Regions from separate parts of the Rhizobium sp. 25PS6 genome, predicted to be linked through region 1. Evidence: predicted binding sites of a transcription regulator. Region 1 holds the regulator's gene; the other holds the start of a gene.
The links. Region 1 encodes LexA, which represses DNA repair genes until DNA is damaged. Its sites were predicted from a motif close to TGTTCNNNNTGTGTTCNG; they were not measured.

Region 1 (5,156 bases):
ATTTCAATCGATTATTCTTGCCGGATTTGATTTGAGGTTGCATTCTGGCCGCCTTCGCAGCCGGGCTTGGGCGGTTCATGCAGGAGTTGACGACAGTCGAATTGCGGCCGGAAGCAGGCGAAGGCCTTGCCGACTCCTCCAGTTTTTCACCACCTGTCGTGGTGACGCGACCGACACGGACGCAGTCGGCGACACCATTGCGCCACCGGCTGCCGGCCGCAACCTCGCAATTGCTGCGTGCCGGCATGCGCATGCTGGGCGAGGAGGCGGACCATGGCCGCCTGCTGCTGTTCTCGCCGGTCTTCCTCGGCGCCGGGTCAGCCGTTTGGTTTCTCGCGGCATCGGATTTTCCTCTCATTGCATCGCTGCTCTGCCTGTTGGCGCTGACCGTGGCGGTTCTCATTGCCAGCCGCAGCCGGGCCGCGGTGCGGGCAACGCTGCTGGCGCTTTCGCTCGTGGCCTGCGGCATGGTCACGGCGCAGTTCGAGAGCCGGCGGGCTTCCACCGTGATCCTCGATTCCGCCGTGACGACGACGGTGACCGGCCGCGTCGAGCGGCGCGAAGGCGACGGTCGCGGGCGGTGGCGCTACATTCTTGCCGTCACCGGCACCGAGGCGCCACAGGTGAAGCGGCCGCCGGAACGTATCACCGCGATCGCCCGCGGCGCGGACGCGGCCTTCGAGATCGGCGATATCATCACCGGCAGGGCGCGGCTGACGCCGCCGGCGGGCCCAGCGCTTCCCGAGCTCAACGACTTCTCCTTCAGTGCCTATTTCGACGGCATCGGCGCCAACGGTTTCTTCTACGGTGCACCGACGAAGGTCGATGCGCAGGCAGGTCCCCAGGCTGCAAGATCGACAGCGGAAGCGCTGCTCGAAGGTCTCTACCGGCTGCGCAGCGGCATCGGCGACCGCATAAGGTCGATCCTGCCCGGCGACACCGGTGCTTTTGCCGCTGCTCTGGTGACGGACGAGCGGCGCGCCATTTCGGATGCGACGACGGAGGCGCTGCGCCAGTCCGGTCTGGCTCATATCATCGCCATCTCCGGTCTCAACATGGCGCTGTCGGCCGGCATCTTCTTCGTCGGCTTCCGGATGCTGCTCAGCCTCTTCCCCGGCATCGCTGAGGCCTACCCGACGAAGAAGATCGCTGCCGCCGGCGCGCTCATCGCCGTCACCGCCTATTTCCTGATCTCCGGCTTTGCGGTCTCTGCCGAACGCGCCTTCATCATGATGGCCATCATGTTGATTGCGGTCTTCTTCGACCGGCCGTCGATCAGCCTGCGCAATGTCGCGCTCTCCGCTCTCGTCATCATTGCCATTTCGCCGTCCGAGGTCTTGGGACCGAGCTTCCAGATGTCCTTTGCCGCGACATTGGCGCTGGTCTCGGGCTATCAGCTGTGGAAGGACCGGCGCGTCCGAGAAAACGCCTTCCTGAAGCTGCCGATCATCAGGCCGTTCGTTACGGTTGCCGGTTTCTTCGGCGGCGTCTTCCTGACCTCGCTGATCGGCGGTTTTTCAACCGCGCTGTTTTCGATCGAGCATTTTCATCGCCTGACCGCCTACGGCCTGCCGGCAAACCTCGCGACAATGCCGATCATCTCCTTCATCATCATGCCGGCAGGTCTGCTGGCGATGCTGCTCATGCCTTTCGGTCTGGATGTTTGGGCTTGGAAGATCGTCGGATTCGGCCTCGATTTGGTGATCGCGGTTGCAAAGACGGTGTCCGGCTGGGGTGGCAATATCGACGTGGGCCGCTTGCCCGCCTGGTATTTCGCCGTCGCCGTGGCAGGCTTTCTGCTGCTGACGCTGCTCCGCACCCGGTTGCGCCATGTCGGCACATCGATTATCGCGGTCGCAACGCTCATCCTGCTGCTTCTGCCGGGTCCCCGTCCGCCGGATCTGGTGATTTCGGAGGATGGCAGTCTCGTCGCGGTCGTCGCGGCGGCGGCAATGGCTTCCAACCGTGAAAGACCGCCGGACTTCATCTTCGACCAGTGGCAGAGAGCGCTGGTCCTGCCGGGGCATAATCCGCCGAAGATGCTGGATGGTCCTGCTATCCCGCCTGAGGGAGAAGACCGCCGCGTCAGGCTTTCCCGCGATCAGCAGAACGAAGCAAGGACCGCGATGCGGACGGCCGCAGCGGCCGGTGACGCAAACCGCTTTTCCTGCGTCAAGAAGGCCTGGTGCACATCAAGGCTTGGCAATGGTCAGGTGGTAACCGTCATCGACAATGCCGCCTATCTCGGCCCGGCATGCGACGCGGCCGATATCGTCGTGACGTCCGTGCGCCTTCGCTTCAACAACTGCCGCTCAGGTGCAACGCTCTTCACCGGCGAGACGCTGCGCAGGACCGGATCCGTCGAGTTGCGCTTCACGGACGCCGGCCCGGAGGTGGCAACCGCCTTCGATTCATTGTCGCGGCCATGGATGCGCCATCGCGCCTATGACTGGCGCAGCAACAGTTTTACCGAATCCGGCCTGGCCAATGTCAGTGATAGCGGCGAATGAGACCGACGAGCTTGCCCTGAACCTTGACGCGGTCCGGCCCGAAAATCCGGGTCTCGTAAGCCGGGTTGGCAGCTTCCAGCGCGATCGAGGCGCCCTTGCGGCGGAAGCGCTTGAGTGTCGCTTCTTCGTCGTCGACCAGAGCAACGACGATGTCGCCGGGACTTGCGGTGCTGCCGTTGCGGATGATCACGGTGTCGCCATCGAAGATGCCGGCGTCGATCATCGAATCGCCCTTGACCTCCAGCGCATAATGTTCACCGGAACCGAGCATGTCGGCCGGAACGACGATGTCATGGGTGTTGTTCTGGATCGCCGAGATCGGCACACCGGCAGCGATTCGGCCCATGACCGGCACCGAGACCGAGTTGCCGTTGTCGGCGACGGGTTTTGCGGGAGCAGGAGTGGCGACCGGCTGCAGTTTGCCAAGGCTACCCTCGATGACGCTCGGCGAAAAGCCGCGCCGGGGCTGAATGCTGGGGCTGTAGGCCTCCGGAAGCTTGATGACCTCGATCGCGCGGGCGCGGTTCGGTAGGCGGCGAATGAAGCCTCGCTCCTCAAGCGCAGTAATCAAGCGATGAATCCCGGACTTGGAGGCGAGGTCCAGGGCATCCTTCATTTCGTCGAAAGATGGCGGAACGCCGGATTCCTTCATGCGCTCATGAATGAAAAGGAGAAGCTCCTGTTGTTTGCGCGTGAGCATCGACGTTGTGACCTCGTGATTGAAACAAATCCAGAACAGACACTATATGTTCCATATGTGTTCCGCAAGTAGCTAAATTTCCGTAAAACTTGGCGCCAACTCGTTGAGATTTTTATTTTCATTCGCCGGATTGGCACAGAAGTCTTGCATTGAGGGACGCGCCATCGCACATCTCTTGCCGTTTCCAGGAGGGATATCATGAACGCGCATTCCGCCAAACCGCACCCGCTGGATCATGTCGTGCTGCCGGTCGTCAACATCGATCTGGCGCGCGAGAGGCTCGGCAAGCTCGGCTTCACCGTTGCCGCCGATGCGTGCCATCCCTTCGGAACGGAGAATGCCTGCGTCTTTTTTGCCGACAAGACCTATCTGGAGCCGCTCGGGATTGCGAACGTCGAGGAGAGCAACGCATCTGCGCGCCAAGGTAATGTCTTCACTGCCCGCAACCAGGCCTTCCGTTTCCGCTGTGGCGAGGAGGGGCTCTCGGGGCTGGCTTTCGGCAGCAAGGATGCCGGCATCGATCATCAGGATTTCGTCGGCAGCGGATCGAGCGCTGGCGAGATGCTGCAGTTCACCCGGCCGATGACGATGCCGGACGGTTCCGAGACGATTGCCGGCTTTAAGCTGGCTTTCGCCGGCGACCTGCGCGCGCCTGATCTCCTGTTTTTCACCGTCGAGCGCGTCAATCCGCTACCGGCCGACCGCGCGGCGCTGGAGACGCATGCCAATGGCGTCACCGGCATAGTTGAGATCGCGCTTTGCACGCCAGAGCCGGCCGCCTTCGCTGCTTTCGTCAGCCTTGCCGTGGCGCAATCGGCAGTCGAGAAAACCGGTTTCGGCGTCGATATTGCGGCATCGAATGCGAAAATCAGCCTGATGACGCCGGAAGGGCTGGAGGCATATTTCGACGTCGCCGTCTCATCCGCAGATCGCGGCCTGCGCGGCCGGGCAATCCTCTTTGCTGTCGCCGATCTTGCCGTGACAGAAGCGCATTTGGCTGCTAACGGGGTGACATACACGCGCAAGAACAATCGCATTCTGGTGAAGCCCGCGCCCGGGCAGGGCACGCTCTTCGCCTTCGAGGAAACACGATGAGCACTGATACGAATTCCGAAGTCAGGATCGGCGAAGGCCAAGGCCAGGTCACCTTTTCCAATACCGGCCGTCTATCGCTGATTGCCGGTCCCTGCCAGATGGAGAGCCGCGACCACGCCTTCATGGTTGCCGGCACGCTGAAAGAGCTTTGCGGAAAGCTAGGCATCGGCCTCGTCTACAAGAGCTCCTTCGACAAGGCGAACCGCACCTCGCTCTCGGCCGAACGCGGTATCGGGATCGAAAAGGGCATGGAAGTCTTTGCCGACCTCAAGAAGGAATTCGGCTTTCCCGTCCTGACCGACGTTCATACTGCCGAGCAATGCGCGGAGGTGGCAAGGGTGGTCGATGTCCTTCAGATCCCGGCCTTCCTCTGCCGCCAGACCGACCTTCTCATCGCCGCCGCCAAGACCGGCCGCGTCGTCAATGTCAAGAAAGGCCAGTTCCTCGCCCCCTGGGATATGAAGAACGTTCTGAAGAAGCTCAATGCCAGCGGCAATCCGAACGTGCTGCTGTGCGAGCGCGGCGCCTCATTCGGTTACAATACGCTGGTCTCCGACATGCGTTCGCTACCGATCATGGCGGCGATGGGTGCACCCGTTATCTTCGATGCGACCCATTCCGTGGCGCAGCCGGGCGGGCAGGGCGAATCCTCCGGCGGTCAGCGGGAATTCGTGGAAACGCTGGCGCGCGCCGCAGTGGCTGCCGGTATTGCCGGTGTCTTCGTCGAAACCCATCAGGACCCCGATAACGCACCTTCCGACGGCCCGAACATGGTCTATCTCAAGGACATGCCGCGGCTGCTTGAAAAGCTGCTCGCCTTCGATGCGGTCGCCAAGGCTTGACGTTCAACA
Region 2 (5,156 bases), on a different contig from region 1:
CGGGTCGATCGCCAACCTCGCCATGCTGATCGGCACCTTCTACGTCACGTCTCTGCTCTTCGTCTTCATCGTTCTCGGCGCAGTCGCCCGCTACAACGGCTTCTCGATCGTGGCGCTGCTGCGCTACATCAAGGAAGAGCTGCTGCTGGTCCTCGGTACCTCGTCTTCGGAGGCAGCACTTCCGGGACTGATGAACAAGATGGAAAAGGCCGGCTGCAAGCGCTCGGTCGTCGGCCTCGTCATCCCCACAGGTTATTCCTTCAATCTTGACGGCACCAATATCTACATGACGCTGGCAGCGCTGTTCATTGCCCAGGCAACCGGCATTCAGCTTTCCTGGGGTGACCAGATCCTGCTGCTGCTGGTGGCGATGCTGAGCTCCAAGGGTGCCGCAGGCATCACCGGCGCCGGTTTCATCACGCTTGCCGCGACGCTCTCCGTGGTGCCATCCGTGCCTGTCGCCGGCATGGCGCTCATCCTCGGCATCGACCGCTTCATGTCGGAATGCCGGGCACTGACCAACCTCGTCGGCAATGCGGTTGCGACGATCGTCGTGGCACGTTGGGAAAACGAGCTGGACACGGTGCAGCTCGCCGCCGCACTGGGCGGCCAGACCGGCGAGAGTGCTCCCGCCGCCGGGCTTCAGCCGGCTGAATAACTGACCGCACTGTCCCGCAGTCCTAAAATTCCTGAAACGGCCCGCTATCCGGCGGGCCGTTTTTCTTTTCCGCTTTAGCCGCGGTTGCCGCCGAGAAGGCTGTTGTAAACGGCGCCGATCGCACTTGCTTCCTTCTCCAGCGCAAAATTCGCCCTGACATGTCGCAGCGCATTCTCGCCATGCGCGATCGCCAGAGCGGGATCTGCGATATAGGGCGCGATTGCCCGCGTCAGCGCCTCGCCATCGCCGCCAGCGACGACCGAGCCCGTCTCACCCGTCACGATGAGCTCGGCATAGGCGCCGGCGTCCGATGCCACCACCGCCGTGCGCGAGGCCATGGCTTCGAGCGGCGTCAGGCCGAAACCCTCGTTGCGGGAAGGGGCGACGTAAAGCGTCAGGCGGCGATACCAGACTTTGATGTCAGGCACTTCGCCGAGGAAGAGGATACGGTCGCTGAGCCCGGCGGCCGCGACATCCGTTTTAAGTTTGTCGCCAAATGTCGTGTGCTCAGCCGTCACCCGGCCGGAGACGACCGCCGTCCACTCGGGGTGCTGCGGCAGCAGTTCGATCATCGCCTGGACGAAAAGATCGGTGCCCTTCTGATGGCGCACGCGGCCGAAGCAGCCGATGAGATGGCGGCCCGGCAGGCCGGTGGCGGCGATGCCGTCCTCCGCAGTTTCCGGCGGATGGAACAAGGCAAGATCGACGCCGTGCTGGATCACCGCGTGCGGCACGTCGAGGAACGAGCCGGATCGATCGCTGGTCGCGATGACGGCGTCCATGCGACGGATCAGCCATTTCGTATAGGCGGTGTGGCGGCGTTGCGCGGCCGAGGTGAAGAGAAGCTTCAGCGGCATACGCAACAGATGGCGCAGCAGGATGCCGACGGCCATCTCGTTGTTGCGGCGGGCGTGCCAGACACGCTGGCGCCGGCGCGCCGGCGGGCGCCAGAGGCCGAGGAGCTGCCGTCCCTTAAGTTTCGGCAGGTCCTCCGGCAGGCCGGGGCCGAGTGTCGCGATCTTGATGCCGAGCCGTATCTGGCACGGGATGAGCTGGACGATGGTCGACGTGACGCCGGAGAGCCGGCGCTTGAAATTGGGCGCGATGATCTCGACGTCACGAATATCCGGCAAGGGAGGGTCTCGCGGCTGGCGGGCGATCAGCCCCAGGAAACCTGAAGGATTTCGTAGGCCTTGGAGCCGCCGGGCGCATTGACCTCGATGGAATCGCCGACTTCCTTGCCGATCAGAGCACGGGCGATCGGCGAAGAGATGGAGATGCGGCCGGCCTTGACGTCGGCTTCCTGGTCGCCGACGATCTGGTAGGTCTTTTCTTCGTCGGTGTCCTCGTCGATGAGCTTCACCTTGGCGCCGAACTTGATCTTGTCGCCCGACATCTTGGTGAGGTCGATGACCTCGGCGCGCGCCGTCAGGTCTTCCAGCTCGCTGATGCGGCCTTCATTATGGCTCTGAGCTTCCTTGGCGGCGTGGTATTCGGCGTTTTCGGAAAGGTCGCCATGGGCACGGGCTTCGGCGATCGCCTCGATGATTCGAGGGCGCTCCTCCTGCTGACGCCAGCGCAGCTCTTCCTGCAGCTTGACGAAACCGCCCGGTGTCATCGGTACCTTTTCAACCATTTTTCTGTCCTTCAATCCTCGTATCCGCACAATCAGCGGCGAACACAAAAGAAAACAGGTCCCGAAGGGGAGCTTCGGAACCGTGCCACAATCTTAGTCGGACGCTTATAGCAGATCGCCAAGGCCGATTTCCAGAAAATTCGCATAAAAGAAACGCGGCCCGCCCCGATATCGGGAGGTGCGGCTTGAAAATGGGCAGAAATCACATCGCCTTGATTGACTCTACCTATAAGAACATATAGTGAACATACTAATGAAGAAGTCGCTCACAGAACGCTTGGCCATCCTTTCCGATGCCGCGAAATATGACGCTTCCTGCGCTTCCAGCGGCACGGTGAAACGTGATTCCCGGGGAAGCGGCGGGCTCGGTTCGACCGAGGGATCCGGCATCTGTCATGCCTATGCCCCGGACGGGCGGTGCATTTCGCTTCTGAAAATACTGCTGACCAATTTCTGCGTCTACGACTGTGCCTATTGCGTCAATCGCTCGTCGAGCAATGTCGAACGGGCGCGCTTTACACCGGAGGAGGTCATCTGGCTGACACTGGAATTCTACCGCCGCAACTATATCGAAGGGCTGTTCCTTTCCTCTGGCATCATTCGGTCGTCCGATTACACGATGGAAGAGATGGTCCGCATCGTTCGCGAACTGCGTGTGAGCCACAATTTCCGCGGCTATATCCATCTGAAGTCTATCCCTGAGGCCTCACCGCGTCTGATCGAGGAAGCGGGGCTTCATGCAGACAGGCTGTCGCTGAATATCGAATTGCCGACGGATAACGGCATCACACGCTTTGCACCGGAAAAGCAGCCTGCCAATATCAGGCGATCGATGGGGGATCTGAGGCTGAAGATCGAGGCCGCGGGCGAACCGACGCTCAGGACGAAGAAGCGTCAGCGTTTTGTGCCGGCCGGTCAGAGCACGCAAATGATCGTCGGCGCCGATGGCGCGAACGACGCAACGATCCTTGCGACCAGCGGCCGGCTTTACAGCAGCTACGGCCTGAAGCGCGTCTATTATTCCGCCTTCAGCCCGATCCCGGACTCGTCGAAAAATCTGCCGCTAATCAAGCCGCCGTTGATGCGCGAGCACCGGCTCTATCAGGCCGACTGGCTCTATCGATTCTACGGTTTCGGCATCGACGAGATCACCGCGAACCAGGCGGGAGGCATGCTCGATCTCAGCCTCGATCCCAAACTTGCCTGGGCGCTCGCCAACCGGGCCGAATTTCCCGTCGATATCAACAAGGCCGAGCGCGAGCGGTTGCTGCGTGTGCCCGGTCTCGGCACCAAGACAGTCAAATCGATCGTTTCGGCGCGGCGTTTTCGCCGGTTGCGGCTCGACGATCTCCAGCGGCTCGGCGTTTCGATCAAGAAGGTTCAGTCCTTCATCTCGGCGGAAGGCTGGTCGCCGCGCCGATTGATCGACCGCCCCGACCTTCGCGCTATGTTCGAACCGCAACCCGAACAATTGTCGTTGCTGTGATGCGCCGGGTCGTGCTGGCAGGACGCGGGGAGCTTGCCGAATGGCGTGACGCCGCGCGCGCCTTCGCGGTCGCCGGCATCCTGCCGGAGGAGATCGAGTGGCGCGAAAAACGCGCTGAGCCGGGTTTTGCGTTTCAACACGACGCCATGCCGCCTGCGTCTGCCGCAGCACGCAAGCCGATGACAGTGCCGCCCACCTTCATCGAGCTGGCAGAGACAGTTCTCTGCCATTCCGACCCGGCGCGCTTTTCCCTGCTTTACCGTCTGCTCTGGCGGCTGCAACTCGACCGGCAATTGCTTGAAGTGACCTCCGACGAGGACGTCGCCCGTGCCAGGCTGATGGCGAAAAACGTTCGGCGCGACGCGCACAAGATGACGGCCTTCGTCCGCTTCAAGGAGGTTGGTGCGGTGTCGGCAGGCCGTCGAAAATTCCTCGCCTGGTTCGAGCCGGATCACCATATCGTCAGGCGCACAGCGCCCTTCTTCCAACGGCGGTTCACCGACATGGACTGGCTGATTGCGACGCCCAAGGGGTCGGCCGCCTGGGACGGCGAGCGGCTGACGATGAGCGACGAACCGTGCGAAAAACCCAATCTCACCGATGCTACCGATGACCTTTGGCGCACCTACTACGCCAGCATTTTCAATCCGGCGCGGTTGAAGCTGAAGGCGATGCAGGCGGAGATGCCGAAAAAATACTGGAAGAATCTGCCGGAAGCCGATCTCATCCCTGGGCTGATCGCATCGGCGGAGAGCAAGGTGCGGGCCATGGCCGCACGGGAGGCGACCCAGTCGTTGCCTTTTCACGATCGCCTGCAGGAAGCCGCGCGCAGCATTCCAGCTGAACCCGAAGCGCCGGCGGGCACGCTGGAAGCACTGCGAGCGGAAGCTGCCGCCTGCACCCGCTGCCCGCTTCATGCAAAGGCCACGCAAACCGTTTTCGGTGAGGGACCGGGCGATGCAGAGGTGATGTTCGTCGGCGAGCAGCCGGGCGACCAAGAGGATATATCAGGGCGCCCCTTCGTCGGTCCCGCCGGCAGGCTGCTGGACCAGGTGATCACTGAAGCGGGCATCGACCGCTCGACGCTTTACGTCACCAATGCCGTCAAGCATTTCAAATATGAGCCGCGCGGCAAGCGTCGCATCCATCAGAAGCCCAATATGGGAGAGGTGAAGCATTGCCGCTGGTGGCTCGATCTGGAGATGGCGCTGGTCAAGCCGAAGCTGGTCGTTGCCATGGGGGCGACGGCGCTTGCAGCGCTGACCGATACGAAGCAGCGGCTGCAGGATGTCAGGGGCAAGGCGATCGCGATCGACGAAAGGCGCACGCTCTTCGTGACAGTGCATCCGTCTTATCTGCTGCGTATTCCCGATGAG

Region 2: a site for LexA is predicted at 2,525-2,542, ahead of RWK44_RS30130 (putative DNA modification/repair radical SAM protein). Genes of this name have one in related genera too.

The regions. Positions count from the first base shown of each region.
Region 1 covers NZ_JAWDIV010000003.1:198,570-203,725, forward strand. Annotated here, with positions in the region: gene RWK44_RS05660 (ComEC/Rec2 family competence protein) at 78-2,510, shown strand; gene lexA (transcriptional repressor LexA) at 2,491-3,210, opposite strand; gene RWK44_RS05670 (VOC family protein) at 3,409-4,305, shown strand; gene kdsA (3-deoxy-8-phosphooctulonate synthase) at 4,302-5,147, shown strand.
Region 2 covers NZ_JAWDIV010000026.1:85,800-90,955, forward strand. Annotated here, with positions in the region: gene RWK44_RS30115 (dicarboxylate/amino acid:cation symporter) at 1-658, shown strand, start outside; gene RWK44_RS30120 (glycosyltransferase family 4 protein) at 733-1,791, opposite strand; gene greA (transcription elongation factor GreA) at 1,818-2,294, opposite strand; gene RWK44_RS30130 (putative DNA modification/repair radical SAM protein) at 2,548-3,780, shown strand; gene RWK44_RS30135 (UdgX family uracil-DNA binding protein) at 3,780-5,156, shown strand, end outside.